Regions from separate parts of the Mesorhizobium sp. ESP-6-2 genome, predicted to be linked through region 1. Evidence: predicted binding sites of a transcription regulator. Region 1 holds the regulator's gene; each other region holds the start of a gene.

The links. Region 1 encodes PhoB, which activates phosphate uptake and scavenging genes when phosphate is short. Its sites were predicted from a motif close to TGTCATNNANCTGTCAT; they were not measured.
Region 2: a site for PhoB is predicted at 2,907-2,923, ahead of LB532_RS12120 (LTA synthase family protein). Genes of this name have one in related genera too.
Region 3: a site for PhoB is predicted at 7,319-7,335, ahead of ugpB (sn-glycerol-3-phosphate ABC transporter substrate-binding protein UgpB). Genes of this name have one in related genera too.

The regions. Positions count from the first base shown of each region.
Region 1 covers NZ_JAIUGT010000001.1:80,314-90,436, reverse strand. Annotated here, with positions in the region: gene pstC (phosphate ABC transporter permease subunit PstC) at 1-465, shown strand, start outside; gene pstA (phosphate ABC transporter permease PstA) at 469-1,320, shown strand; gene pstB (phosphate ABC transporter ATP-binding protein PstB) at 1,317-2,120, shown strand; gene phoU (phosphate signaling complex protein PhoU) at 2,146-2,853, shown strand; gene phoB (phosphate regulon transcriptional regulator PhoB) at 2,873-3,562, shown strand; gene LB532_RS00415 (ROK family protein) at 3,570-4,811, opposite strand; gene xylF (D-xylose ABC transporter substrate-binding protein) at 5,071-6,111, shown strand; gene LB532_RS00405 (sugar ABC transporter permease) at 6,253-7,605, shown strand; gene LB532_RS00400 (ATP-binding cassette domain-containing protein) at 7,621-8,421, shown strand; gene LB532_RS00395 (CHASE domain-containing protein) at 8,566-10,123, shown strand, end outside.
Region 2 covers NZ_JAIUGT010000003.1:515,166-525,288, reverse strand. Annotated here, with positions in the region: gene LB532_RS12125 (pilus assembly protein) at 1-895, shown strand, start outside; gene LB532_RS12120 (LTA synthase family protein) at 940-2,868, opposite strand; gene fabD (ACP S-malonyltransferase) at 3,145-4,086, shown strand; gene fabG (3-oxoacyl-[acyl-carrier-protein] reductase) at 4,219-4,956, shown strand; gene LB532_RS12105 (acyl carrier protein) at 5,226-5,462, shown strand; gene fabF (beta-ketoacyl-ACP synthase II) at 5,497-6,759, shown strand; gene mltG (endolytic transglycosylase MltG) at 6,862-8,070, shown strand; gene LB532_RS12090 (YicC/YloC family endoribonuclease) at 8,236-9,126, shown strand; gene gmk (guanylate kinase) at 9,130-9,786, shown strand; gene LB532_RS12080 (c-type cytochrome) at 10,010-10,123, shown strand, end outside.
Region 3 covers NZ_JAIUGT010000015.1:55,885-66,007, reverse strand. Annotated here, with positions in the region: gene LB532_RS29175 (ABC transporter permease) at 10-1,590, shown strand; gene LB532_RS29170 (ABC transporter ATP-binding protein) at 1,587-2,669, shown strand; gene LB532_RS29165 (sn-glycerol-3-phosphate import ATP-binding protein UgpC) at 2,715-3,764, opposite strand; gene ugpE (sn-glycerol-3-phosphate ABC transporter permease UgpE) at 3,772-4,620, opposite strand; gene ugpA (sn-glycerol-3-phosphate ABC transporter permease UgpA) at 4,629-5,513, opposite strand; gene ugpB (sn-glycerol-3-phosphate ABC transporter substrate-binding protein UgpB) at 5,758-7,062, opposite strand; gene tlpA (thiol:disulfide interchange protein TlpA) at 7,396-8,082, opposite strand; gene argH (argininosuccinate lyase) at 8,120-9,520, shown strand; gene LB532_RS29135 (lipoprotein) at 9,637-9,843, shown strand; gene lysA (diaminopimelate decarboxylase) at 9,912-10,123, shown strand, end outside.

The DNA.
Region 1 (10,123 bases):
CCGCCCTACGGCATCGGCCTTTTGACCTCGGCGCTGATCCTTGCCATCATGGTCCTGCCCTTCATCACCTCGATCACCAAGGATGTCTTCGACACGGTGCCGTCGGTGCTGAAGGAATCGGCCTACGGCATCGGCTGCACGACCTGGGAGGTCACCCGCCGCGTCGTCATCCCCTATACCCGCGTCGGCATCATGGGCGGCGTCATGCTCGGTCTCGGCCGCGCGCTCGGCGAGACCATGGCGGTAACCTTCGTCATCGGCAACGCCCACCGCATCAGCGCCTCGCTGTTCGCGCCCGGCACGACGATCTCGGCAACCATCGCCAACGAGTTCACCGAAGCCGACGGCGATCTCTATACGTCTTCGCTGGTGGCGCTCGGCCTGATCCTGTTCGTCATCACTTTCCTGATCCTTGCCCTTGCGCGCTACATGCTGCTGCGCATGGACAGCCGCACGGGAGCCTGACCGATGTCGACGGCCACATCGCTTCACAATCGACGCAAGCGCAGGAATGCCGTGATGATGACGCTATGCGTCACGGCGGCGGGCATCGGCCTGGCCTGGCTGGCGCTGATCCTCGGCGCACTGCTCTATAAGGGCCTGTCGGGTGTTTCGCTCTCGGTGTTCACCGAAATGACGCCACCGCCAGGCGATGCCGGCGGCCTGCTCAACGCCATCTACGGCAGTATCATGATGACCGTCATCGCCGTCATCGTCGGCACGCCGATCGGTGTCCTCGCTGGGACCTACATGGCCGAATATGGCCGCTTCTCGCGCCTCACCACCATCGTGCGCTTTATCAACGACATCCTGCTGTCGGCACCCTCGATCATCGTCGGCCTGTTCGTCTACGAACTCCTGGTGCGGCCGATGGGGCATTTCTCGGCGATCGCCGGCGCCGTCGCGCTGGCCATCCTGGTCATCCCGGTCGTCGTGCGCACCACCGAGGACATGCTCAACCTCGTGCCGAACGCCCTGCGCGAGGCCGGCGCCGCGATCGGCGCGCCGCGCTGGGTGGTCATCCGCTCGGTCGCCTACCGTGCGGCGCTGTCGGGCATCGTCACCGGCATATTGCTGGCCATCGCCCGCATTTCCGGCGAGACGGCGCCGCTGCTCTTCACCGCGCTCAACAATCAGTTCTGGTCGAGCAATCTCAACGCGCCGATGGCCAGCCTGCCCGTCACCATCTTCCAGTTCGCTCTCAGCCCCTATGAGGAATGGCAGCAGCTGGCGTGGACCGGCGCACTCATAATCACCCTTACGGTTCTCGGGCTGAGCATCTTCGCCCGCAGCCTTACCGGACGCAGAGAGGACAGATGAAACCGATGTTGTCCACCGAGTTGAACACGCCCGAAGTCGCGGTCGAGAAAGCCAAGATCGAGGTCAAGAACCTCAATTTCTACTACGGCCAGTCGAAGGCGCTGAAGGATATCAGCCTGTCGCTGCCTGAGCGCAGCGTCACCGCCTTCATCGGGCCTTCGGGCTGCGGGAAGTCGACGCTGCTGCGCGTCTTCAACCGCATCTACGAGCTCTACCCGAAGCAGAGCGCCGAGGGCCAGGTGCTGCTCGACGGCCAGAACATCCTCGACCGGTCGCAGGACCTCAACCTGCTCAGGACCAAGATCGGCATGGTGTTCCAGAAGCCGACGCCGTTCCCGATGTCGATTTACGAGAACATCGCGTTCGGCGTCAGGCTCTATGAGAAGCTCAGCAAGGCCGAGATGGACGGCCGTGTCGAGCAGGCGCTGAAGCGCGCGGCACTGTGGAGCGAGGTCAAGGACAAGCTCAACGCCAGTGGCCTCAGCCTTTCGGGCGGCCAGCAGCAGCGCCTCTGCATCGCCCGCACGGTGGCCGTGAAGCCAGAGGTCATCCTGCTCGACGAGCCTGCCTCGGCACTCGATCCGCTGTCGACCGCCAAGATCGAGGAACTGATCGACGAGCTGCAGGCCGATTATACGATCGTAATCGTCACCCATAACATGCAGCAGGCGGCGCGCGTATCGAAGCAGACCGCCTTCATGTATCTGGGCGAGCTGGTCGAGTTCGACCGCACGGAGAAGATCTTCACGTCGCCCCGCGAGAAGCGCACGCAGGACTATATCACCGGCCGCTTCGGCTGATCCCACGCACACGAGGACCAAGATCATGGCCGAACATACAGTCGCAGCCTTTGACGAAGATCTCGGACAGATCAGCAGGCTGATCCGCGACATGGGCGATCTCGCCTCATCGATGGTCGGCGGCGCCACCAAGGCGCTCCTGAATTCCGACAACGCGCTCGCCCAGCGCGTCGTCTCCGACGACGCGATCATGGATGCGCGCCAGCGCGAACTCGACGACCGCGCCATCACCCTGATCGCCAAGCGGCAGCCCATGGCGGACGATCTGCGCCATGTCGTCGGCTCGATCCGCATGGCGGGCGATCTCGAACGCATCGGCGATCTCGCCAAGAACATCGCCAAGCGCGTCGGCACCGTCGGCCTGGCCGCCACGCCGCGCAACCTGTCGCACTCCATCGATGTCATGGCGCAGCTGGTGCTGATCCAGGTGCAAGGGGTGATCGAGGAGTATGCGGCGCGCGATTCCGCGGCACTTGCCAAGCTGCGCGCCGACGATGAACGCATCGACGTCAAATACACATCGGTGTTTCGCGAGCTGCTGACCTACATGATGGAGGATCCGCGCAACATCACCGCCTGCACGCATCTTTTGTTCTGCGCCAAGAATCTCGAGCGCATCGGTGATCACGTGACCAACATTGCCGAAAATGCCTATTATGTGCTGACCGGCACGCAATTGCCCGCCAATCGCCCGAAGCAGGACGAGACGGCGATGTCGGCGCCAGCGGCGTGACGGCAGGGGTGACCAGTCGATGATCGCGCCACGCATCATGGTGGTGGAGGACGAGGAGCCGCTGGGTGTGCTGCTCCGCTACAATCTGGAATCGGAGGGTTATCAGGTCGAGGTGGTGACGCGCGGCGACGAAGCCGAGATCCGCTTGCAGGAGAATGTCCCTGACCTTCTTGTGCTCGACTGGATGGTGCCGGCGGTTTCCGGCATCGAACTCTGCCGCCGTCTCCGGATGCGGCCCGAGACCGAGCGGCTGCCGATCATCATGCTGACGGCGCGCGGCGAGGAAAGCGACCGGGTGCGCGGTCTCTCCACCGGCGCCGACGACTATCTAGTCAAGCCGTTCTCAACCCCGGAATTCATGGCACGCGTCAAGGCGCTGCTGCGCCGCGCCAAGCCCGAAGTTCTGTCCAGCGTGCTCAAGGTCGGCGACATCGTGCTCGACCGTGAATCGCACCGGGTCTACCGCAAGAAGAGCGAGATCCGGCTCGGGCCGACCGAGTTCCGCCTGCTCGAATTCATGATGCGCCACCCGGGCCGCGTGTTCTCGCGCAGTCAGCTGCTCGACAATGTCTGGGGCGAAACGATCTATATCGACGAGCGCACGGTGGACGTGCATGTCGGCCGGCTGCGCAAGGCGGTCAACAATGGCCGCATGCCTGACGTGATCCGCACCATTCGGGGCGCGGGGTATGCGATCCGCGAAGACTAGGGATATGTCACGCAACGTTCTCGCCTATGCCTGATTTCGCTTGTGCCCCCGGCGCGAAAATTTCCTGGTCGACGAAGGTCAGCGCGCGCATGGCGCAACCCTCGCGGATCAGCGGCAGTTCGTTCGGCTCGGTGTCGAAGGAAATCGATTTCGAGTGCTGGCCGCCGGCGGTCTGGGCGATCGCCTCGCGCAATGCCGGCTCGATCAGGTCGAAGGCGGCCGCGCTGACGCCGACCATGGCGACCGGCGCCGGATCGATCAGGGCGAACAGGCTGCCAAGGCCATAGCCCAGCGCCTCGCCGGCCTTGCGGTAGGCTTCGCGCTCCGGCCCGTCCTTTTCGCGCGCCGAGGCCGCCAGGGTGCGCATGTCGGCGTCGCTGACGTCGACGGGCTCGGTGTCCTCGCCAAGCTGCCTAGCGTTGCGCCAGATGGCATAGTTCCCGGCATAGGCCTCGACACAGCCGCGCCGCCCGCAGCGGCAGAGCGCCCCGCCGGGGCGATGGATCATGTGGCCGAACTCGCCTCCGGATGAATGGGTGCCGGTGAACAGTTCACCCTTCAACACCAGGCCCATGCCGATGCCGTGCGACAAAAGGATGGCGATGAAGTCGTCGCGGTAGCGCTGGGGATCGCGCCAGCGCAGCGCCACCGCCATCATGTTGCAATCGTTCTCCATGGTGGCGGGAATGCCGAACTCGGTCTCCAGTATGTCGGCGAAGGCGATGTCGGTCTGCGGCGTGATCGGCGACCACAGCATGGTGCGCGCATCCGTGTCGGTGATGCCCTGGATCGCCAGCGCGATACGGGCGATGCTGCCGACGTCGAGGTCGGGATCCTCGAACCGCCGCCTGACGATGGCCACACATTCGCCGATCAGCGCCTCGCGCGACAGGGTCAGCGTGTCCAGCCGGCGCTGCTCTTCAGATATCACCTGGCCGGCATAGTCGATGACTGCGACGGAGAGGAAATTCAGCGACAGCACCACGGTCATCACAGCCGCGGCTTCAGGGTTGAGGCTGAGACCGACCTGCGGCCGGCCGCGTTTCAGCGCACCGGCCTCGCTCGGCTTGCTCTGCGCCAGGATGCCTTCGCCAATCAGGTCGGAGGAGATCGCCGATATGGTGGAATGGCTGAGCCCGGTGGTCGCGGCAATCTCAGTGCGCGAGGGCTGCCCGGCACGGCGCACGGCTGCGATCACCATCGCCCGGTTGCGTCGGCGCAGATCGTCGTGGCGGATTCCGACCGACATTCTTCTCGCATCCTCCCGGTCGCCGCGTTCTCTCCCCAGGCCTCGACGACCGTCAAATACTGGCAGAACCGGCCTTGGCTGTCATTATTTATTCCGGAGCTCGAAAAAAATTCCCGAGGACATCAAAATACATCAGAATCGGCGTTGACAGCGTTCCGACGATGGATCAGTGTTTTTTCGAGGCTCGAAAAAATAGAGCCTTTTGTGCCGGCCTAAGGGCCTGTTTGGTCGCGCCATACGCGGCGCAGGGAGGATTAAGATGAAGAGATTCACAGCCGCTATCCTGGCGGGTGTCGCCATGTCGCTGACGCTCGCGTCGGTCGCGCAGGCGAAGGACAAGGTCATCGGCGTTTCCTGGTCGAACTTCCAGGAAGAGCGCTGGAAGACCGACGAGGCCGCCATGAAGAAGGCGATCGAAGCCGCCGGCGACAAGTATATTTCCGCCGACGCCCAGTCCAATCCCGGCAAGCAGCTCACCGACGTCGAGAGCCTGATCTCGCAGGGCGCCAATTCGCTGATCATCCTGGCGCAGGACGCCTCCGCCATCGGCCCCGCGGTGCAGAAGGCGCTTGACGAAGGCATTCCGGTCGTCGGCTATGACCGCCTGATCGAGAATAAGGACGTCTTCTATCTGACCTTCGACAACAAGGAAGTCGGCCGCATGCAGGCCCGCGAAGTGTTCAAGGTGAAGCCGGAAGGCAACTACGTCTTCATCAAGGGCTCGGGTGCCGATCCGAATGCCGATTTCCTGTTCTCCGGCTCGATGGAAGTGCTCAAGGATGCCATCGACAGCGGCAAGATCAAGAATGTCGGCGAAGCCTATACGGATGGCTGGCTGCCGGCCAACGCGCAGAAGAACATGGAACAGTTCCTGACCGCCAACGACAACAAGGTCGACGCGGTGGTGGCGGCTAATGACGGCACTGCCGGCGGGGTCGTGGCGGCGCTGACGGCTCAAGGCCTGGCCGGCACCGTTCCGGTGTCGGGCCAGGACGGCGACCACGCGGCGCTGAACCGCATCGCCCTCGGCACGCAGACCGTGTCGGTTTGGAAGGACGCGCGTGAACTCGGCAAGAATGCCGCCGAGATCGCCTCGCAGCTGGCCGACGGCAAGAAGATGACCGATATCGCCGGCGTCAAGGACTTCACCACGCCCGGCGGGAACACCGTCAAATCGCTGTTCCTGACCCCGGTTGCGATCACCAAGGACAATCTCAACGTCGTCATCGACGCCGGCTGGATCAAGAAAGACGAGGTCTGTGCCGGCGTCGCGGCGGGCAGCGTCGCGGCCTGCAACTGATCTTCCATTTCAAGCGATGAACGCCGCGGCTGCCAAGCCGCGGCGTTTTTTCAAGAAGATTTGTTTTTCCGCCCCGGGCGGGTAACTTCTAGGCTGGCTTCCGGCATCCGCGTCAGACGGGCAGGCCGGTGGGAGAAAATCATGACCGACACGACGTCCAACCCGCAGGCCGACACCGCGCGTGCGTCGGAACTCGGCGCCGTCGCCCGGTTCCTGAAGGCGACCGAGATCGACACGCGCATGCTCGGCATGATCGGCGCGCTGCTGCTGATCTGGATCGGGTTGCATGTCCTGTCCAGCCTGCGTCTCGGCGTCAATCCGCTCGATTTCGACAGCCGTACCTTCCTCACGCCGCGCAATCTGTGGAACCTGTCGGTGCAGACCTCGGCCGTCGCCATCATGGCCTCGGGCATGGTGCTGGTCATCGTCATGCGCAATATCGACCTGTCCGTCGGTTCCGCCGAAGGGTTGATCGGCATGGTCATGGGCTTCGCCCAGGTGCACTTCCTGGTGCGGATGGTCGGTCTCGAGCTCGGCAACCCGTGGATCTGGGTCCTGGCGCTGGTCATCGGCCTGGTGCTCGGCCTGTTGATCGGCGCCTTCCAGGGCTTTGTCATCGCCTATCTCGAAGTGCCGGCCTTCATCGTCACGCTGGGCGGATTGCTGGTCTGGCGCGGTGCGGCATGGTGGGTCACCAGCGGCCAGACGGTGGCGCCGCTCAACACGACGTTCCAGCTGATGGGCGGCGGCCCGGCCGGATCGATCGGCGCAACCTGGAGCTGGGTGGTCGGTATCGCCGCCTGCCTTGCAGTGGTGCTTGCGCTGTTCAACGGACGGGTGCAGCGCAAGCGCTTCCGTTTCCCGCTGCGTCCGATCTGGGCCGAGACGCTGATCGGCGTGGTGACCTGCGCCGTCATCATGGGCGCGGTTTGGCTGGCCAATTCCTATCCGTGGCCAGTCGGCATCGTGAACAGATATGCAGCCGCCAACAACATCACCGTGCCCGAGGGCGGTCTGTTCATCGCCCACGGCATCGCCATACCGGTGCTGATGGCCATCGCCGTCGGGCTGGTCATGACCTTCATCACCAAACGCACCCGTTTCGGCCGCTATGTCTTTGCCATCGGCGGCAATCCGGAAGCAGCCAACCTCGCCGGCATCAATACGCGCTGGATCACGATGAAAGTGTTCATGATCATGGGGGTGCTGGCCACGATCGCCGCCGCGATCTCGTCAGCCCGGCAGAACTCGGCCACCAACGTGCTCGGAACGCTCGATGAATTGCTGGTGATCGCAGCGGCTGTCATCGGTGGCACGTCGCTCGCCGGCGGTTCGGGAACCATCATCGGCGCCATGCTGGGCGCGCTTTTGATGCAGTCGCTGCAATCCGGCATGGTGCTGCTCGGCGTCGACTCGCCGCTGCAGAGCATTGTCGTCGGCGCCGTGCTGGTGATCGCGGTGTGGCTCGACACCGTCTATCGCAAACGCGTTTGAGGGAGGAGGACAATCATGGCTGACAGGATCGCTCCCGCCGGCAACCCGCTGGTCGACATGCGCAACATCTCAATCGCGTTCGGCGGCATTCGCGCCGTCGACGATGCCTCGATCGATCTTTTCCCCGGCGAGGTCGTGGCCCTGCTCGGCCACAACGGCGCCGGCAAATCGACGCTGATCAAGATTCTGTCGGGCGCCTACAAGCGCGACGCGGGCCAAATCTTCGTCAACGGCGAAGAGGCCTCCATCTCCAATCCGCGCGATGCCAAGAAATACGGCATCGAGACGATCTACCAGACCCTGGCGCTCGCCGACAATGTCGACGCCGCCGCCAACCTGTTCCTCGGCCGCGAGCTGAGAACCGCCTGGGGGACACTCGACGACGTCGCCATGGAGGCCGAGGCACGCAAGGTGATGGGCAGGCTCAATCCCCGCTTCCAGCGCTTCAAGGAGCCGGTGATCAAGCTGTCGGGCGGACAGCGGCAGTCGGTGGCGATCGCACGCGCGATCCTGTTCAATGCCCGCATCCTGATCATGGACGAGCCGACGGCAGCACTTGGACCGCAGGAAACGGCCCAGGTCGGGGAACTGGTCAGGCAGCTCAAATCCGACGGCATCGGCATCTTCCTGATCAGCCATGACATCCACGACGTGTTCGAACTGGCCGACCGGGTGTGTGTCATGAAAAACGGCCAGGTCGTCGGCACTGCCCGCACCAGCGATGTGACCCAGGACGAGGTACTGGGCATGATCATCCTGGGCAAATGTCCGCCCGGCGCCATTCCCGGACCAGGCGCGCTGAAGATCGCTGCCTGAAGCCTGCCCGGTTACCGCCTGGTCGCAAGGTCCCGATCGCCGGTCATGTGATATGCCAGCCGGCGGGATGGCTTGGCCTTGCCATTGTATTGGCCAAGCGACTTGCCCATAAAGGGCGCACATGCTGATGGGCCGCATCATCCGTTGAAGAAGCTTTTTCCAATCGTCGCTTTCGTTGCCGTTGCGCTGATCAGCATGACGATGGCGGGGTTCGCCTATTTCGCGACGCAGGAGGCGGCTCGCATCAAGTTTGACGCGACCGCGGACGACGCGCTCAATCGAATCGAGAGCCGGATCGACCTGCAGCTGTCGCTGCTGCGCTCGTCGCAAGCCTTGTTCGACGCCCGTAATGGCGACATCTCGCAGAATGAGTTCAAAGCGTTCTTCGATGCGCTCGATGTCGATACCAATTTCGCTGGCCTGGGCGGCATCGGCGTTCTCCGGCTGGTGAAAGCAGGCGACGAGGCGACGGTCGAACGCGATATGCTGCATGACCAGGGCATCAGGCGTCCGATCTATCCGGATACGACGCAGCCATGGCGCACGCCCATTGTGCTGTTCGAGCCGCTCGGCCCGTCCAACAAGGCCAGCATCGGCTACGACATGTTCACCGAGCCGGTGCGGCGCGCGGCAATCGAAAAGGCAATGGGCGATGATCAGCAGCACGCGAGCGGGCTGGTGCAACTCGGCCAAGGCACGGGCGCGGCGCAGACCTTCACCGGCTTCTACGTCTTCGTGCGGCTCAACGTCGAAACCGCACCCTACGCCATAAACGCATCGCGATCCTCGACTGTAGGCTTTCTCTATGCGGCCTTCCGGGCCCGGGATCTGTTCCAGATCGCGCTCAGCCGCGCGCCGCTGCTGCCGGTCAACACCGAAATCTACGATGGCGCCGTCGATCCGGATCATCTGCTGTTCCGGTCGGAGACGCCGCCAGTCTCGGGCTTTGGCGACAGGCTGTTGGTCACACGCAAGATCAGCGTCGCGGGCCGCCCGTGGACCGTGCAGTTCAGGCCGACAAGCGCCTTCTCGCAGCCATCGTCGCGGGCCATTCCGGTCATGCTCGGTCTGTTCGGGCTGCTGCTGGCCGGCGCCATCGCGCTCGTCGCGCGCTATCAGGAGCGGGCCTACGAGGCGGCATCGCTGCTGCACGAGACGACGGAAAAGAGCCTGCTCGAAAAAGATTTGATGCTGCAGGAGATGAAACATCGCATCAAGAATTCGATCACGCGGGTGCTGGCGATCGCGCGGCAGACCGCGTCGCGCGCCAGCGACGTCAATGAGTTCTCGGCATCGTTCTCGGCCCGGCTGCAGGCAATGGCCGCGTCCCAGGACATGCTGACGCGCTCGCGCTGGCAGAAGGCGGATCTGGGCGACCTGCTGCGCATCGAGCTTGGCCAGGTGTTCGGAAAGGAGCTGCCGGAAGAGCTTTTGTCCGGGCCGGAGGTGCTGCTTGACGAAACCACGACGCAGGCTCTAGGCCTTACCTTCCACGAACTTGCGACGAATGCGCTGAAATATGGCGAAGCCGGCAATACGGTCGGCGCCCTCAGGATCGAATGGTCGGTCGAAGGGCGCGGGCGTGACCGGGTCCTGGCTCTGAGCTGGCAGGAAAGCGGGCAGAAGAAGGTCGACGCGCCGGCCACGACCGGCTTCGGCACCAAACTGATCGACCTCAATGTCACGCGTGAACTGCGTGGCA
Region 2 (10,123 bases), on a different contig from region 1:
CGATCCACGTTACCCTGACACTCTGTTCGTACCGTATTTCGCGCCGGACAGTCCGGGAAACGGCACGAAGCCTTCCAGCGGCTATTCAAACGACGCCTATCACTACAACAACTCCTTTATCGACGACGCCCCCGATGAGACCAAACTTGCTCAGAATGGCGGACTGAATGTTCTCGGAATAGATCTGAGCGGCTTGCTTGGAAGTGCTGCCGGCCCTTTGAGGGGTGATCTTGAAACGGTCGCCAAATATGTGGCGCCGCAGAACACCGCCATTGCCACCGCGGTCACAAGCGATCCAAACGCCTTGCAACTGACGGTAGGGCCAAACCGGTCCTGTCCCTCGCCAATCGTCCCCTTGACGGAAGACTTTACAAAGCTTCGCCAGGCGGCCGCCAAGATGCTTGCATGGGCGGGGTCCGGCACCAATGTTTCCGAGGGCCTGGCCTGGGGCCAGCGGGTGTTGTCGCCGAGTGCGCCCTATGCTGAGGGGACGCCTTGGAAGACGCCCGGGGTGAGCAAGATCGTCATGTTGCTCACCGACGGGGAGAATGTCGTCTACGGCGCCAGCAACGAGACGACGAAGTCCGACTATACATCCTATGGTTTTCTCGCCGGCTCAGCCTATGGCGCTGCCGGTCGGCTTGGATCGGACAATCAGACGACCGCCGCGCGCAATGTCGACGGATGGACCAAAAGCGTCTGCACGCAGCTGAAGAATCAGGGCGCCGAAATCTACACGATGGTGCTGCAATCCGACACCGCCGCCAACCGCACGCTCTACAGCGCTTGCGCCTCGGATCCCAGCGACTATTACGCCGTCAACGATCCAAACAAATTGCCGAACGTGTTCCAGCAGATCGCCAACAAATTCTCGAAATTGCAACTGACGAATTGAACGCCCGACCCCGACGTGCGGCATCCTGAAGGATGCCGCGAATATCAGCTCATATGGGCGACGACCTTGTCCACCGTTTCGGGGAAGAAGTCGGGCGCCGCATGGCGTTTGCCGAACATCATGTCGTATTGCAGCAGCCGGAAGTCGCGGATCGCCGGGTCGATCTGCTTTTGCCGCGCCCAATCGGGCGTGGCTTCTCCCGCCGGCGTCAGCAGCAGATTGCGGTCGACCACGCGGTAGCGTTCGCGCATCTCGCCCAGGAAGCCGGTGTAGTAGGGGTGGGTGATGCCGGCTGTTTTCAGGATGTGATAGGGCAGGAAGGCGGGGCTGACGGCGCCCATGTCCTTGGCCGGGCCTGTGCGGTTCGACCAGATGACCAGTGGCGTCTGATGATGCTCCAGCGCCGCCTCGGCGGAAGCCTCCTTGCGCGGCGCGACATTGTCCTTCATGAACCCCGTCTCGACATAGACCGGCCCAAGTGGCGGCAGATGGTCGCCGAAGAAGGCGATGACGGTGGGGCGAGAGCGTTTCTTTGCCCATTCGATCAGGCGTCCGAGACCGCGGTCCGCGTCGGCCGAGCCCTCGGTGTAACTCAGCAGCGATTCACGCGCCCATTGGCTGGTAGGCGCCTGCACGGTGTGGGTCGGGTTGTAGTAGCGGTTCGGCTCGTAAGGGCCGTGGTTCTGCAGGCTGACGGCAAAGAAGAACACGGGGGCATCGCTGGCATCGGCCTCGCTGATGATCTCGTCCGTCATCGCCGCGTCGGATGCCAGCGGCCCGCGCTTTTGCATCGGCGGCAGCGTCTCTTCCGATCTGAAGTCGTCGAAGCCGAAATCGGCATAGACCGCGCCGCGGTTCCAGAACCAGTTGGTGCCCGGATGGATGGCGCGCGCCCTGTAGCCCTCCCTCTTCAGGAAAGTCGCCAGCGACGGCGTCGGCGTGCGCACATATTGCTGGTAGGGGATGCTGCCGGCCGGCAGGAAGGCGTTGGAGAAGCCGGTCAGTGCCTCGAACTCGATATTGGCGGTCATGCCGCCGAATTCGGGTGAGAACATGGAGCCCGAACGCAACGCCCGCACGTTGGGGATCGGATCGGGCGTGATGGTGACCCCCGGCAGCTTGGTCGGATCCCAGAAGGATTCGCTCATGACGACGATGATGTCGGGCTTTTCCTGGGGCACCGAGGCGGTCACCTGCGGCCTGTCGATGGCCGCGATCGTCTTTGCCGAATAGCCTGGCGGCGCCGAGACATGCGCCATCGGCACGTTGAGCGCGAAGGCGAGTGCAAAGCCGTTGGAGGCGTAATTCTCCTTCTGGTCCCACATGATCGGGATGATCTGCAGCCGGTCCCGGGTCCAGGAGAAGGTGGCATAGTCCATGATCGAGACGAAGAAGGCGAGCAGCGGCACCGCCAGCGTCAGCCGGGCGAGACGGCCCTTGCGGCTGAGTATCGGCACCTTTCGACGCCAGACCCGCCAGCCATAGATGAGCAGCGACAGGCCGGCGACGATGCCGACAACCATGGCAAGGGCAGTTATCGGGCGGTCACGCACCAGAAGCGGCAGCAGCGCCACGATCTGGCGGGAGTAGAGGAAATCGGTCGGGTAGAGGGGATCGCCGAGATAATGCGATTTCTGATGGCCGATGAAAGCCAGCGAGAGCGTCAGCGGCGCGACGATCATCAGGCTTTGATAGCTGCGGCCGAAAACGGCATCGAGGCCGATCAGAACCAGGGCGAACACCACGATCGTGGTCCAGCCCGGTTTGAGCGGCTGCAGGAAGAAGGAAACCGTGCCGCCGAAGTCGCCGCGCACGATCAATTCGATGGCGAACACCAGGACGGCCGCGATCAGCAGGCTGGTCAGCCCATAGCGTATGGTCGGCCACTTCCGTCCCGGCAGGTAGCCGGTGGAAGGATCGTCTTCCAGAAACTGTGGCGCGGCTTTGCCTGCGCCTTTCGAAATCCTAGCCACTTTAACTTCCCCACCCAGCGACAGACCCGTCACTCGATTGTCATGGAATTGTCACGCAAAGCTAGCGCCTGTGGCGGAAATAAGAAGAGCCAGCAAACGATTCGTGAGCGGTTTTCATCAGGAGTGATCGCCAAAAAGCCTTTTGGAACAGGCACTCGGCCCGCAAAGCTGCCAGGGGGCCGGGCCAAACCGGGCTTGACTTGGCAGGCCGCGTTGCGTCACAGGCAGGAAAATTCGTGTATCAGGCAAGCAGAACCGAGCTTTGGGAGCCCACACATGGCCGTTGCATTCACCTTTCCGGGACAAGGCAGCCAGGCTGTCGGCATGGGCAAGGACCTCGCCGATGCCTTCCCCGAGGCGCGCAGGGTTTTTAGCGAAGTCGACGACGCGCTCGGCGAAAACCTGTCGAAGCTGATCTGGGAAGGGCCGGAAGAGACGCTGACGCTGACCGCCAATGCGCAGCCGGCGCTGATGGCTGTATCGCTGGCCGCGATCAGGGCCTTGGAAGCACGCGGTTTTTCGCTGAAGGACAAGGTCGCTTACGTCGCCGGCCATTCGCTGGGCGAGTATTCGGCGCTCGCCGCCGCCGGCTTCGTCTCGGTTGCCGATGCCGCCAGGCTGCTGCGCATCCGCGGCAATGCCATGCAAGCGGCGGTGCCGGCCGGCGAAGGCGCCATGGCGGCGATCATCGGGCTGGAGCAGGCCGATGTCGAAGCCGCCTGCGCCGAGGCTGCCAAAGGATCGGTCTGCCAGATCGCCAACGACAATGGCGGTGGCCAGCTGGTGATTTCCGGCGCCAAGGCAGCGGTCGAACTGGCCGCCAAACTGTGCACCGAGAAGGGCGCCAAGCGGGCGCTGATGCTGCAGGTCTCCGCGCCCTTCCACTCGGCGCTGATGGCGCCTGCAGCCGAGATCATGCGGGAAGCGCTGGCCGGGGTAACCAAGAACGCGCCTGTCGTGCCGCTCGTCTCCAATGTCACGGTCACTCCGACCAGCGATCCCGAAATCATTGCGCGCCGTCTGTTCGAACAGGTGATCGGCCGCGTGCGCTGGCGCGAGACGGTGGAGTGGTTCGGCGCGAACGGCGTCACCACGCTCTATGAAGTCGGCGCGGGAAAAGTGCTTTCAGGGCTGGCCCGGCGCATCAACCGCGACATCGCCACGACATCGGTCGGTTCCGCGGCCGAGGTCGAGGCCGCATTGGCGGCGCTCGGGTGAAGCGCCGCGTGTGAATTTGATGGCGCGGCTTGTATCGCTGAAGATATTCCGTTGGTGATGGCAATCGGACACCGGCACGACGTATACAGATGAGGTTGCTCGCTGAGCTTCCGAAACCAAAGAGGAAAACACATGTTCGAACTGACCGGCCGCAAGGCACTTGTCACCGGCGCGTCGGGAGGCATCGGCGAGGCGATCGCCAGGGTGTTGCATGCGCAGGGCGCCGTCGTCGGCCTGCACGGCACGCGTATAGAGAAACTGGAGGCGCTGGCCGCCGAACTTGGCGACCGGGTGAAGCTGTTTCCGGCCGACCTGTCGAACCGCGACGAGGTCAAGGCGCTGGGCCAGAAAGCGGAGGCCGAACTCGAGGGCGTCGATATCCTGGTCAACAATGCCGGCATCACCAAGGACGGACTGTTCGTACGCATGTCGGACGCCGACTGGGACAGCGTGCTTGAAGTCAATCTGATGGCCGTGTTTAGGCTGACGCGTGAGCTTACCCATCCGATGATGCGCCGTCGCCACGGCCGCATCATCAACATTACCTCGGTGGTCGGCGTCACCGGCAATCCCGGCCAGACCAACTACTGCGCCTCCAAGGCCGGCATGATCGGTTTTTCCAAATCGCTGGCGCAGGAGATCGCCACCCGCAGCATAACCGTCAACTGTGTCGCCCCGGGCTTCATCGAATCGGCGATGACCGACAAGCTCAACGACAAGCAGAAGGAGGCGATCATGGCCGCCATCCCGACGCGCCGCATGGGCACCAGCGCCGAGGTGGCGTCCGCCGTCGCCTATCTTGCCTCCAGCGAGGCCGGCTACGTCACCGGCCAAACCATCCATGTGAACGGCGGCATGGCGATGATCTGATCGGGTCGGCCAAAGCATGCATTTCGGGCCGGGCCCGGGCATTCGCGGTGGCTTTGAGACGGCGACAGGCGACGCCTGGGCGGGCTGTGAAAAGCGACCATTTCGGCTTGGACGCCCACGATTTTTCGTGTAATGCGGCCCGCAACCCGGCGGTTCGGGCAAAAACCGGTCTGCGGCCATTGCGTTTCCGGCGGGACCATCTTTCAGCTTGATTAGCGGCATTCCGCCCGCTAACGAAGACAGACAACCAAAAGACGAGGATGCCCCAAATGAGTGACACCGCAGAGCGCGTCAAGAAGATTGTCATCGAGCACCTGGGCGTCGATGCCGACAAGGTGACGGAGCAGGCGAGCTTCATCGATGATCTGGGCGCCGACAGTCTCGACACGGTCGAACTCGTCATGGCGTTCGAAGAAGAATTCGGCGTCGAGATCCCCGATGACGCGGCTGAAACCATCCTGACGGTGGGCGATGCCGTGAAGTACATCGACAAGGCTTCGGCCTGACGCTTTCCGCAGTCATCACCGGGGAGGACCTGCGATGAGGCGTGTCGTCGTCACGGGCCTTGGGTTGCTGTCGCCGTTCGGCATGGGCTTCGAGCACAGCTGGAAGGAACTTCTGACCGGCCGCAGCGCCGCCAAGCGCATCACCGAGTTCGAGGTGGAGGATCTTGCCTGCAAGATCGCCCATGTCGTTCCGCGTGGTGACGGCAGCAACGCCACCTTCAATCCCGAGGCGGTGCTCGAGCCGAAGGAACTGCGCAAGATCGGCGACTTCATCCTGTACGGGATCGCGGCCGCCGACGAGGCGCTGAAGGATTCCGGCTGGCAGCCGAAGACCCATGCCGAGCAGTGCGCCACCGGCGTTCTGATCGGTTCGGGCATTGGCGGCATCGAAGGCATCGCTGAGAATGCGATGATCCTGAAGGAGCGCGGCCCGCGCCGCATCAGCCCTTTCTTCATCCCCGGCCAGATCATCAATCTCGTCTCCGGCCAGGTTTCGATCCGGCATGGGCTGAAAGGCCCCAATCATGCCGTCGTCACCGCTTGCTCAACCGGCGCGCATGCCATCGGCGACGCAGCCCGGCTGATCATCTGGGGCGATGCCGACGTCATGGTCGCCGGCGGCGCCGAAGCGCCGGTGACGCGACTGTCGATCGCTGGCTTCGCTGCCTGCCGTGCGCTGTCGACCGAGCGCAACGACGCGCCGCAAACGGCGTCGCGGCCCTATGACCGTGATCGCGACGGCTTCGTCATGGGCGAGGGCGCCGGCGTCGTCGTGCTTGAGGAACTCGAGCATGCCAAGGCGCGCGGCGCGAAGATCTATGCGGAAGTGACCGGCTACGGCCTGACCGGCGACGCCTATCACATCACCGCACCGGCTGAAGATGGCGACGGCGCATTCCGTTGCATGACGGCGGCGTTGAACCGGGCAAAGCTGACGCCCGCCGATGTCGATTACATCAACGCGCACGGCACTTCGACCATGGCCGACACGATTGAGCTCGGCGCCGTCGAGCGGCTGGTCGGCAATGCCGCATCGAAGATTTCGATGTCGTCGACCAAGTCGTCGATCGGCCATCTCCTCGGCGCGGCAGGGGCTGCCGAAGCGATCTTCTCGATCCTCGCCATCCGCGACAATATCGCGCCGGCGACCATCAACCTTGACAATCCGGAGCGTGAGACCGCGATCGACCTGGTGCCGAACAAGCCGCGTGCCCGCCAGATCGACGTGGCGTTGTCCAATTCCTTCGGCTTCGGCGGCACCAACGCTTCGCTGGTCTTCCAGCGCTACAATGGCTGACCGTCGGCCTGCCGGACGGCGCTTCGGCGTGTCGTCAATTTTGCCATATTCGCCCCTACTCTGCCGCAGGGGATTCGTTGAGAGATCAAACGGTAGGGCGAAATGAACACAAATCCGGCCGGCAACGGAGAGTTCGGGCAAGGGCAGGCGACATCGGGACCGATCATGCCGAAGACAGCCAGCGAAGCCTTGCGGCCGGAGGCCGGGACCCCGCCGCCGAAGCGCTCGCGTGCTTCGCGCAGCCAGGTCGTCGTGTTCATGAACTTCGTCATCTCGTTGGTGATGCTGATGGTTCTGGCGGCGGGTATCGCGCTTTACTTCGGCAAGCAGGAATTCACCGAGCCCGGCCCATCGGCCAATGGCGACACCTTCCTGGTCAAGCCGAACACCGGCGTCCAGGATATCGCCGACCAGCTCGAGCGGCGCGGCCTGATCAGCGACGCCCGCATATTCCGTCTTGGCGTGCGAGCCTTCGGCAATGATTCGGCGCTGAAGGCCGGCGAATACGAGGTCAAGCCCAGGGCGTCCATGCGCGACATCATGGAATTGCTGAAGAGCGGCAAGTCGGTCATGTACTCGCTGACCATTCCCGAAGGGCTGACCGTCGAGCAGGCGCTGGCGCGCATCGCAGGCGAGCCCGCCTTGAGCGGCGACATGCCGGCCACCGTGCCTCCAGAGGGCAGCCTCGCCACCGATACGCTGCGCTTCACGCGCGGCGCCACGCGCCAGCAGATGATAGACAAGCTGCTGGCCGACCAGAAGAAGCTGGTCGAGGAGGTCTGGCAGCGGCGCGCCGCCGACCTGCCGCTCGCCAGCATTGACGACTTCGTCACGCTGGCCTCGATCGTCGAGAAGGAAACAGGCAAGGGCGATGAGCGTTCGCGCGTCGCCGCGGTCTTCCTGAACCGGCTGGCCAAGGGCATGCGCCTGCAATCCGATCCGACCATCATCTACGGTCTGTTCGGCGGCAAGGGCAAACCCGCCGACCGGCCGATCTATCAGTCGGACATCCAGAAGCCGACGCCCTACAACACCTATGTGATCAACGGCCTGCCGCCGACGCCGATCGCCAATCCCGGCCGCGCGGCGCTGGAGGCGGTAGCCAATCCATCTAAGACCGACGACCTCTATTTCGTTGCCGACGGCACTGGCGGACACGTCTTCGCCGCCACGCTTAACGAGCACAATGAGAACGTCGCGCGCTATCGAGCCCAGCAGAAGAAGCAGGTCGACGACGCGGCCAAGGCTGATGCCAAGGTGGAGGGGCAGACCGACGCTCCCATTGACGGCGACGCGGGGGCGGCCCAGTAGCGGCGCACGGTTTTTCCAACTCGTCCACGCTGGTTGAAGGCAGGAGCGTTGGATTTTATCGGGGCGCCTCGCAAGCCGGTTGGCAGGCGGGCATTTCGGCTTCTGAAGGTGCGCGAAGCCGGATCAAGCAGTATCCGCAGTACGCGCCAGGGGTATGCAGGCACGATGAATTTGCAGAGCATGACCGGGTTTGCGCGTGCTGTCGCCGAACATGACGGCACCTCGATTGCCTGGGAGGTCAAATCCGTCAACGGCAAGAGCGTCGAGGTGCGGCTGCGGCTGCCGCAGGGTTTTGAGCGGCTGGAGCCGGCCATCAGGCAGACGCTTCAGAAACGTTTCGCGCGCGGCAATTTTCAGGCGACGCTGACCATCACGCGCGCCGCCGGAATGCAGTCCCAGCCCGTTGTCAACGAGGCCTTCCTCAAGGATCTGGCCGGGCTCGCCAAGCGGATCGAAGAACAATTTGGTGTTGCGCCTGCGACCGCCGACGGACTGTTGTCGCTGCGCGGCGTGCTCGATATTCCCGAGACCACCGAAACCGAGGATGTGCGCACAGCGCTCGACAACGCCGTCATGGCTGCCCTCGAGGTGGCACTGGCGGGGCTGGAGCGGTCCCGCCAGGGTGAGGGCGCGGCACTTCGCACCCTTCTGCTGGGCCACATCGACGCCATCGAAGCGCTGACACTGAATGCCGAAGCGGATCCCTCGCGCGAACCGGCGGCGATCCGCGAACGCCTCGCCGAGCAGGTGCGGCTCTTGATGGATGCTTCGGCCAACCTCGACGCCGCCCGCCTGCACCAGGAAGCGGCCTTCCTCGCCACCAAGGCCGACATTCGCGAGGAGATCGACCGGCTGAAGACGCATGTGGCGTCGGGTCGGGCATTGCTTTCCGGCGGCGGCGCCGTCGGCCGCAAGCTCGATTTTCTGGCACAGGAATTTAACCGCGAATCGAATACGCTGTGCTCGAAGTCGAACGCCGCCGCGGTCACCGCCATCGGGCTGGAACTGAAGGCCGTGGTCGATCAGTTTCGTGAACAGGTCCAGAATCTGGAGTAGCCGATGGTCGCCAGGGATTTGGGGTCCCGCATTCGCCGCCGGGGCCTGATGCTCGTGCTGTCGTCGCCGTCGGGCGCCGGCAAGTCGACGATTGCGCGCAACCTTCTGGAAAGCGATTCCAGCCTCGAACTCTCGGTCTCCGTCACCACCAGGCCGCGCCGCGGCTCGGAGATCGAAGGCGTTCACTATCATTTCCGCACCATGCGCGAGTTCGAGCGGCTGCGCGATTCGGACGCCCTGCTCGAATGGGCGGAGGTGCATGGCAATTGCTACGCGACACCGCGCGAGCCGGCGGAACTGGCGCTGGCTCAAGGGCGCGACATGCTGTTCGACATCGATTGGCAAGGCGCCCAGCAGCTCAAGGAGAAGATGCGCGCCGACATCGTCTCGATCTTCATCCTGCCGCCGTCGATGAAGGAGTTGAAGGCAAGGCTGAAGCGCCGCGCCGAGGACCAGGAAGCGGTGATCGAGACGCGGCTGAAGAACGCGCGCAATGAGATCGAACACTGGAAGGAGTATGATTTCGTCATCGTCAACGATGACCTCGATCGCGCCTTCGCCGAAGTGCGCGGCATCGTTGTCGCCGAGCGGTTGCGGCGCGATCGTCGGCCCGGGCTCTTCGATTTCGTCTCGGGACTGTTGGACGAGAAGACGAGCTAGCACTTTCCTCTGCCCACGAACATGGGCCGGCGGACAGGCCGAAGGCCGACAAGTCCGAAACGATGTGCCCGAGCAGGTCGCGCCAGATGCATTTTTCGGCGACATAAATCAGACAATTGACGAAGAGGGTAATGCCCCTAGTTTCTCCGGCACGAACGCGCGCGCGTGGTCGGTAACGGCCGGTTCGGCGGAGTCTCACCGTAGCCATGAGGGAGAGCAGATATTGAAACGCTTCTGGCTGGGCGTTCTTGCCATTGTCATTGTCTGCGGCGCCGGGTTTTTCGCCTATGCGTGGAAGCCGGCGATCGATCCTGTCGAGCCGCCGCAACGATCGTCG
Region 3 (10,123 bases), on a different contig from region 1:
TCTGAGCCGATGCAGTTCGCGGCCGACATCGCAAGCCCGGACCTGCCGCCGAGGACGCGCCGCAGGGCACGCCGGCGCGCTGCGTCATGGATCGTTGCCGCCGCGATCTTCGTTTCGCTGTTGGCGCTGCTGCCGCTTGCCTTCATCGTCTGGGTCGCCGTGCAGACCGGCTGGGAAACCGTCTCGGCGCTGGTGTTCCGGCCGCGTGTCGGCGAGCTTCTGGCCAACACCGTCCTGCTTGTCGCGCTCGCCGTGCCGATCGCCATCATCCTGTCCGTGACCCTGGCCTGGCTGACCGAGCGCAGCGACCTGTCCGGCGCACGGTTGTGGGCTTGGTTATGCGTGGCGCCGCTCGCCATTCCCGCCTTCGTGCACAGCTATGCCTGGATCACCATGGTGCCCGGGCTGCATGGCTTGTGGGCCGGCGTCCTGATTTCCGTCATCGCCTATTTCCCGTTTCTCTATCTGCCGATATCGGCGGCCTTGCGCCGGCTCGATCCGGCGCTCGAAGACGCCGCGGCCGCACTCGGCCTTGGTCCCTGGCGCGTGTTCTGGCGTGTCGTGCTGCCGCAGCTCAGGCTTGCCATTTGTGGCGGCGCATTGCTGGTCGGCCTGCACCTGTTGGCCGAATACGGCCTTTACGTCTTCATCCGCTTCGACACCTTCACAACGGCGATCGTCGACCAGTTCCAGTCGACCTTCAACGGGCCGGCCGCGAACATGCTGGCCGGCGTGCTGGTGAGCTGCTGCTTCGTCCTGCTCGGGCTGGAGGTGCTGGTGCGGGGCGAGGAGCGCTATGCCCGCGTCGGTTCGGGCGCGGCGCGCCATCAACCGCGCGCGCCGCTCGGCCGGGCGACCGTGCCTTGCCTGCTGCTGCTTGCCGCCACAACGCTTTTGGCGCTCGGCGTGCCGTTCGTCACCATCGGCCGCTGGCTTGCCGCCGGCGGCGCCGAGGTCTGGCGGCTCGACGAGATCGGCCTGGCGCTCGGCCAGACGCTGTTTCTGGCGCTCGCCGGCGCGCTGCTCGCCACCGTCGCCGCAATGCCGATGGCCTGGATCTCGATCCGCGCGCCGGGGCCTTTGCAGCGCTTGCTGGAGGGCTGCAACTACATCGTCGGATCGCTGCCCGGGGTCGTGATCGCGCTGGCGCTGGTCACCATCACCGTTCGCATCGCGCTGCCGCTCTACCAGACCCTGTTCACCATCCTGGTTGCCTATGCCTTGATGTTCCTGCCCCGCGCCCTGATCAGCCTGCGGGCGTCGATCGCGCAGGCGCCGGTGGAGCTCGAGCTCGCCGCATCCAGCCTCGGGCGGCCGCCGCTCCATGCATTGTGGTCGACGACGATCCGCCTGTCGGCGCCGGGTGCCGCCGCCGGCATGGCGCTGGTGGGGCTCGGCATCATGAACGAGCTGACTGCGACCCAGATGCTGGCGCCGAACGGCACCCGCACGCTGGCGATGGCGTTCTGGTCCTACAGCGGCGAGATCGACTACGCGTCGGCCGCACCCTATGCCTTCATCATGGTGGCGATGTCGCTGCCCCTGACCTGGCTGCTCTATGCCCAGTCGAAACGGATGGCAGGACGATGAGCTTTCTCGAAATCAGTGGCCTGCACAAGCATTACGGCCCGGTCGCGGCGCTTGCCGGCATCGATCTCGACGTTGCCAGCGGCAGCCGCACGGCCATCGTCGGGCCGTCCGGCTGCGGCAAGACCACTTTGCTGCGGCTGATCGCCGGTTTCGAGGCGCCCGACCAGGGCAGCATTGTGCTTGACGGAAAGATGCTGGCCGACAGCGGCGGCGCCATTCCGGCGCACCGCCGCGGTATCGGCCTGGTTGCACAGGACGGCGCCCTGTTTCCGCACCTGACGATTGGCGACAATATCGGGTTCGGGATGGACCGCCGGCTGTACAAACGCTCAGAGCGCATCGTCGAGCTCGCCTATATCGTTGGGCTGGACAAGGCGATCCTGAAGCGCCGGCCACACGAACTCTCCGGCGGCCAGCAGCAACGCGTGGCGCTCGCCCGCGCCATGGCGATGAAGCCACGGCTGATGCTGCTCGATGAACCGTTCTCGGCGCTCGACACCGGCCTGCGCGCCTCGATGCGCAAGGCCGTGGCGGAACTGCTCGAAGCCGCCGGCATAACCACCATCCTGGTGACGCACGACCAGGCCGAGGCGCTGTCCTTTGCCAGCCAGGTCGCGGTGATGCGCGATGGCCGGTTTTCGCAGGTCGGCACACCGCGCGAACTTTATCTCAAGCCGAAGGACAGGATGATCGCCGAGTTCCTTGGCGACGCCATCATCCTGCCGGCGAAGATAGCGGGCGGTTTCGCCACGTCGCCGCTTGGCCGCATCGCCGTCGATACGTCGGACAGCCGCGATGTCGCTCGCATCATGTTGCGGCCGGAGCAGATCGGGCTCAAGCGGACATCGCGCGAGGGCATGTCGGGCACACCGGACATGCTGTTTGGCGAGGTAACGGAATCCGAATTCGCCGGCTCGACCTGCACGGTCGCGGTGCGATTGCTCAACAGCCCAGACCCGCCGGACGCCGCCGCCATCGGCAGCACGCCGCTGATCCTGCGCAAGTCCGGCATGGACGCGCCGGCGGTTGGTGAGATCGTCCGGCTGACCGTGTCGGGACAGGCGCATGTGTTCGCCTGACCGGCCGACGGCCCGCACCCCGCTGATCAGCATGCAAGATCGGCGTCAGTCGACCCTCTTTGCAGCCTGATCGAACCAGTGAAGTTTCTCGGCCTTGACCACGACGCGCAACTGGTCGCCGGGCTTGGCTGTTGCGCGCGCGGCCACACGCACGACGATGCGGTCGCCGCCTGCCGCACAGTGAAGAAAGCTGTCGGCTCCCACCGGTTCGACCGCCTCCACCATTGTCGGCAGTACGAGCGCGCCGGACGGTGCCTCGGCCGCCAAGGCGACATCGGCATCCTCGGGACGGAAGCCGAGCGTGACGGCATTCGCAGGCGCGAAGTCGATCGTCTTGCTGCCGGTCAGCGCCAGACCCGAAAGGGACAGAAGATTCATCGGCGGTGCGCCGATGAAAGAGGCGACGAAGGTCGAGGCCGGCTTCTCGTAAATGTCGAGTGGCGCGCCCGTCTGCTCGACCAATCCGCCATTCATGACGACGAGGATATCGGCCAACGTCATCGCTTCCAATTGGTCATGGGTGACGTAGACCGAGGTGACACCGAGCGAGCGCTGCAAATTCTTGATTTCGACCCGCATCTGGCCGCGCAGCTTGGCATCGAGGTTGGAGAGTGGCTCGTCGAACAGGAAGACTTTCGGATTGCGCACGATGGCGCGGCCCATGGCGACGCGCTGGCGCTGACCGCCGGAAAGCTCGCGCGGACGCCGGTCAAGCAGCGCGGAAAGCTCCAGCACCTTGGCGGTCGAACGAACCCTGCTGTCGATCTCGTCCTTGGGCGTACCGCGATTGCGTAGCCCGTAAGCCATGTTGTCGTAGACTTTCATATGCGGATAGAGCGCATAGTTTTGGAACACCATGGCGATGTCGCGCTCGGTCGGGCCAATCGTGTTGACAATCTTGCCGTCGATAGCGACCGTGCCGGAAGATATGGTCTCCAACCCGGCGATCATCCTCAAAAGCGTGGACTTGCCGCAGCCGGACGGCCCAACCAGCACACAGAGTTCCTTGTCGGGAATGGCAATGGAGACGCCCTTCACGGCTTCGACGCCGCCGGCATAGACCTTCTTCACGTCCCTCAGATCGACCGTCGCCATCGACTTCTCACTTTTCGGTGTCGACCAGTCCGCGCACGAACCAGCGCTGCATCAGCACCACGACCAGGATTGGCGGCAAGATTGCCAGGATCGCCGTGACCATGACCAAATGCCATTGGGTGTCGGCATCGGCGAAGGAGACCATCTTCTTCAGTGCGATGACGATGGTGCTCATATCGTTGCTGTTGGTGACCAGCAGCGGCCACAGATACTGCGTCCAGCCGTAGATGAAAAGGATGACGAACAGCGCCGCGATATTGGTGCGCGACAATGGCAACAGGATATCGAAGAAGAAGCGCCATGGGCCGGCGCCGTCGACGCGCGCCGCCTCGACCAACTCGCCCGGGATGGTCATGAAGAACTGGCGGAACAACAGCGTTGCGGTGGCCGAGGCGATCAGCGGGATGATCAGTCCGGCATAAGTGTCGACCATGCCGAGATCGACCATTACCTTGTAGGTCGGCAGGATGCGCACCTCGACGGGAAGCATCAGGGTGATGAAGATCAGCCAGAAGAAAGTCATGCGCAGCGGAAAACGGAAGAAGACGATCGCGTAGGCCGACAGGATCGAGATGAATATCTTTCCGACCGCGACGCCAAGCGCCATGATCGTGGAGTTGAGGAGCAGCCTGCCGACGCCAAGCCCGCCGATGCGGCCGACGCCGCCGAACAGCGCCTCGCTGTAATTGCTCCAGAACTCGCTGCCCGGCCGGAAAGGCAGTGGCGGCCTGAGGATGGTTTGCAGCGTCTGCGTCGATGCAACGAACGTGTAGTAGATCGGAAAGGCGACGATCAGTATGCCGAGGATGAGCACGGCATGTGCAAGGAAAATGCGAAACGGGGACCGACCGATCATCGCGCTCCTCAGCCGTAATGCACCTTGCGTTCCACGTAGCGGAACTGGATGGCGGTGAGCGCGATGACGATGACCATCAGGATGACCGACTGCGCCGCCGAATCGCCGAGGATCAGATTGACGAAGCCGTCATTGTAGACCTTGTAGACCAGTGTCTCGGTGGCCTTGCCCGGCCCCCCGCCGGTGACGGCGTGGACGATGCCGAACGTGTCGAACAGGGCATAGACGGTGTTGACGACCAAAAGGAAAAACGTCGTCGGTGCCAAAAGCGGGAAGACGATGGTCCAGAAGCGCTTGGTTTCGCCGGCGCCGTCGATCGCCGCCGCCTCGATCAGCGTTTTCGGCACCGCCTGCAGCCCGGCGACGAAGAACAGGAAATTATAGCTGATCTGCTTCCAGGCGGCCGCCGCCACCAGAAGGATCATGGCGTCGGTGCCGTTGAGCAGCGGATCCCAGCCGACGCCGAAACGTCTCAGCAGATAGGACAGCGAGCCTATCGATGGGTTGAACAGGAACAGCCACAGCATGCCGGCGATCGCCGGCGCCACCGCGTAGGGCCAGATCATGAGCGTGCGGTAGAGGCCTTTGCCGCGCACCACCTTTTCCGCCATGACGGCAAGGAGCAGCGCCACGCCCATGGCAACGATCACGGTCGCAAGCGAAAACACCACTGTGACCTTGATCGAGTTGAGATAGGCCGGATCGGCAAGCACCTTGCGGAAATTGGCAAACCAGACGAACCTGCTCCTCAGCCCGAACGGATCCTGCCGCAGCATCGACTGATAGAGAGCCTGCCCGGCCGGCCAATAGAAGAACACCAGCGTGATGGCCAGTTGCGGCGCCACCAGGAGGTAGGGCAAAACTTTGTTGGGAAAGACGACGCGCGGGGTCAATGCGCCGCTCCGGCGTGGAAATAGTCAACCGAGCGGCACGCTACGGCGCCCCCCGCTGCCCTGCCGGGCATCTCCTCCTCTTGTAGGAAGATCGGCAGTTCCTGCGACGGCTGCCATTCTCCAGCCTTGGCAACTTCCGAAAACGGTAGCGACAGCCGATCTCCCCCCTTGAGGGGGAGATGCCCGGCAGGGCGGAGGGGCGCCTCGTAGAGCAAGGACTATAACTCGATAGGCTCGACGCGCCCTAATTCCCCAGCGCTTCCTTGATCGCCGCGTTGCCACGCGTGACCGCATTGTCGAGCGCCTGCTGGGCGGTTTCCTGACCGGCAAGCATCTTTTCGAACTCCTCGTTCTGGATGTCGCGCACCTGCGGCAGGTTCGGCAACCGCACGCCCTTCGAATTGTCGGTCGGCGCCTTGCCCGTCATCTGCAGGATCGGCGTCTCGCGGCCGGGATTCTTGTCGTAGAAGCCGGACTTTTTCGTCGCCTCATAGGCGGCGAGCGTCACCGGCAGATATCCCGATTTCTGGTGCAGATATTCCTGCACATCGGTCTTGGACAGATAGGCGAAGAAGGCCGCGACGCCCTTGTATTCCTCGTCGGACTTGCCGCCGAAGACCCAAAGGCTGGCGCCGCCCGGCGTCGTGTTCTGCGGCGCGCCCTTGGCGTCGCTGTCATAGGGCAACTGGCCGATGCCGTAGTTCATGCCCGACTTGACGATGTCGCCCAGCCCGCCCGAGGATTCGGTGAAGATGCCGCATTCGCCGGCGAGGAATATCTGCTTGGCTTCGGAGGTGCGCCCGCCATATTTGAAGGTGCCGTCCTTGGCCAGATCCGCGAGCGCCTGGAAATGTTTGACGAAGATCGGCGCGTTGATCTTGAGTTCGACATCACCGCCGGCCAAGCCATTCTGCTGCGTGGCCCAAGGCACATCGTTCCACGCCGCGAAGTTTTCCAGGTGAATCCAGGTCAGCCAGGTCGAGGTGTAGCCGCAAGCGGCGGCGCCGCTCGCCTTGATCTTTTTGGCATCCTCCCACACCTCGCTCCAGGTCTTGGGCGGGTTGTTCACGTCGAGCCCCGCCTTTTGGAAGATGTCCTTGTTGTAGTAGAGGATCGGCGAGGAGGAGTTGTAGGGGAAGGACAGCATGGTGCCGTCCGGCGTCGAATAATAACCGACGATGCCTGGCAGATACTGGCTCTTGTCAAAGTTCATCCCGGCGCCGGTCAGCACCTCGGCCACTGGCTTGATCGCGTCCCGGGCCGCCATCATCACGCCGGTGCCGACATCGAACACCTGGATGATGTCGGGCGCCTGGCCGGCACGGTAGGCGGCGATGCCGGCATTCAGCGTTTCGGGATAGGTGCCTTTGAAAACCGGAACGATCTGATAGTCGCCCTGGCTGGCGTTGAAATCCTTGGAAATCTTGTCGACGACCTCTGCGTTGGCGCCGGTCATGGCGTGCCACCAGCTGATCTGCGTCACGGCGAAGGCGGAGGTTGTGGAAAGCAGGGTCACGGCGACACCGGCCGCGAAGCCAAAGAACTTCATGTTTCGTCTCCCGTTTTCATTGCTTGTCATTGGCGAAAGGGGCACTCCCGCAATGGCACTATGTGTCGTTCGCGCGCAGCGGACAACGGTTTTGTTGCGGGCAAGCGCACTTCACTTCCGGCTAAAGTAGCGTGGACCTCCGGATAGAAGTGACCGGAAATGATTGCATAGCGGCTTGCTGTTTGAATTGGTGTACCAGGGACCTGCGTCGAGACGGTCAGCGACCTCACCGACGGACGGTGTCTAACAGCGCATGACAACACTGACATGACAACGCTGAAAAAGGCGTCGGTTTAAAGCTCGGTCGATGCGTGGAAAATTCCCGTCCCGCGCTCAGCCCGACGGGTTGAGCGCGGCCTCGACAAGCCGCTTGGCGTCGGGCCCCGACCACTCGGCCGGGCCGTTCATATGGGCGATCAGGCAGCCTTCGCCGTCGATCAGCATGGTGACGGGCAGGCCGAGCGCCAGGCCGCGCGTCTTCAGGTCGTTGAACAGCACCATCGTCGAATCCCTGTAATAGCCGAGCGCCTCGACGCCGGTATCCCTAAGGAACTTCTTCGGCTTCACATCGTCGCCGGCATCGACATTGACGGCGACGACCTGGAACGCATCGCTGCCCTTTTCCTTCTGCAAGGCGTCCAGCGCCGGCATTTCGGCGCGGCATGGCGCGCACCATGTCGCCCACAGATTGAGCAGCACCGTCTTGCCGGCATGGTCGGCGATGGTCATCGGCTTGCCGTCCGGGCCGTTGAAGGCGAGGCCCTTCATCGATTGCGGCGGATCGGCGGGCAAGAGGGCCGCGACCTCGCCGGTGGCGGCAGCGGCGATCTTCTTGGCGCGTTCGCTCTTGGCGGCGCAGGCGACATCGTCCTTGCTGTCGCCCACCGCGACTTGCGGCGCGGCATTGTTGCCAGACCGGCTCTCGCTGACATATACCGCGACCGCGCCGGCCAGCGCTCCCGCCACCAGGGCGGCGAGGATCAGGCGCGGGGCCGGGAAAAATCTGTTTCCGTCTGCCATTTTCTCAAAACTGCTCCGAAGCACGGGTTTTATAGCCATGAGCGACAAGAAGACCAGCAACCAGATGTGGGGCGGACGATTTGCCTCGGGTCCGGCCGCGATCATGGAAGCGATCAACGCGTCGATCTCGTTCGACCGCAAACTCTATGCGCAGGACATCAGAGGTTCGATCGCCCATAGCGCGATGCTGGCGCAGACGGGCATTATTTCGGCGGCCGATCAAGAAAAAATCGCTCACGGCCTGAACACGATCCTGAAAGAGATCGAGACGGGCACGTTTGAATTCTCGACCAGGCTGGAAGACATCCACATGAATGTCGAGGCCCGCCTCGCCGAACTGATCGGTCCGGCCGCCGGCCGGCTGCACACGGCCCGCTCTCGCAACGACCAGGTTGCAGTGGACCTCCGGCTCTGGGTGAAGGACGAGTGCTTTCGCGTCGCCGAGGCCTTGAAGGGCCTGATCGGTGCGTTGCTGGAGCGGGCCGAGCAGCACGCCGCGACGGTGATGCCGGGCTTCACTCATATGCAGGCGGCGCAGCCGGTGACATTCGGCCATCATTGCATGGCCTATGTCGAGATGTTTTCGCGCGATCTGTCGCGGGTGCGCGACGCCGTCGAACGCATGGACGAAAGCCCGCTGGGTGCGGCCGCCCTTGCCGGCACCAGCTTTCCCATCGACCGCCACCGGACCGCCACGGCGCTCGGGTTCCGCGAGCCGATGCGCAATTCGCTGGACAGCGTCTCGGATCGCGATTTCGCGCTGGAATTCCTGGCATTGGCGGCGATATGCGCCACGCATCTGTCGCGGCTGGCGGAAGAAATCATCATCTGGTCGACGCCGCAATTCGGCTTCATCAGGCTGTCGGACAGCTTCTCCACCGGTTCCTCGATCATGCCGCAGAAGAAGAACCCCGATGCCGCCGAACTGGTGCGCGGCAAGACCGGGCGCGTCACCGGCCATCTGGTCGGCCTGCTGACGGTGATGAAGGGCATGCCTTTGACCTATGGCAAGGACATGCAGGAAGACAAGGAATCGGTGTTCGATGCCGCCGAGACGCTCGACCTGATGCTGGCGGCGATGACCGGCATGGTCTCCGACATGACGGTGAACGCGGCGGCGATGAAGAAGGCCGCCGGCTCCGGCCACGCAACCGCGACCGACCTTGCCGACTGGCTGGTGCGCACGCTCGGCCTGCCTTTCCGGGAAGCGCATCATGTCACGGGACGGGCGGTGGCGCTGGCCGAAGAGAAGAAGCTGAGCCTGGAGAAGCTTGCGCTGGAAGACTTGCAGTCGATCCATCCCGGCATCACGCAGGACATCTTTTCGGTGCTGGCCGTGCAGAACTCGGTGAAGAGCCGCACCTCCTTCGGCGGCACCGCACCGTCGGAAGTCAGGAAGCAGATCCGCTACTGGAAAAAGCGGCTGGCCAAGGCGTGACGCCAGCTATTGCGTCCGGCAATATCCGGGATATTGCAACGGCAATATCCGGGGTGCAATGCGCCGAGAACTCGGCTAAAAGCAGCGGCGGAAAAAAGTTTCGGACGGATGGATCGATGACCGGAAGCAGGATTTTGGTGACATTGACGCTGCTTGCGGCGCTTGCCGCCGTTACGGCTTGCGGCAGAAGGTCCGGTCTCGATACGCCTTACGAGGCGGCCGTGCAGGCACGCAAGGACGCCGAGAAGGCCCACCAACCTGTGCCGCCGGAACCGGAAAAACCGGTCGCGGACAAGAAGTTCATTCTCGACCCGCTGCTCTAGAGCCGGTGAGAGCGGTTTGAGGTGCTAAACCCGCTCCTACCCTGCTCCAACTTTTCGGAACCACTCTCGTGAATCATTTCGACTACCGCGACGGCGTGCTTCATGCCGAAGACGTGGCGATATCGGATATCGCCGCAACCGTCGGCACGCCATTCTACTGCTATTCGACGGCCACGCTGACCAGGCACTACCGCGTCTTCGTTCAGGCCTTTGCCGGGCTTGATGCACTGGTCTGCTACGCCATGAAGGCGAATTCCAATCAGGCGGTGCTGAGGACCTT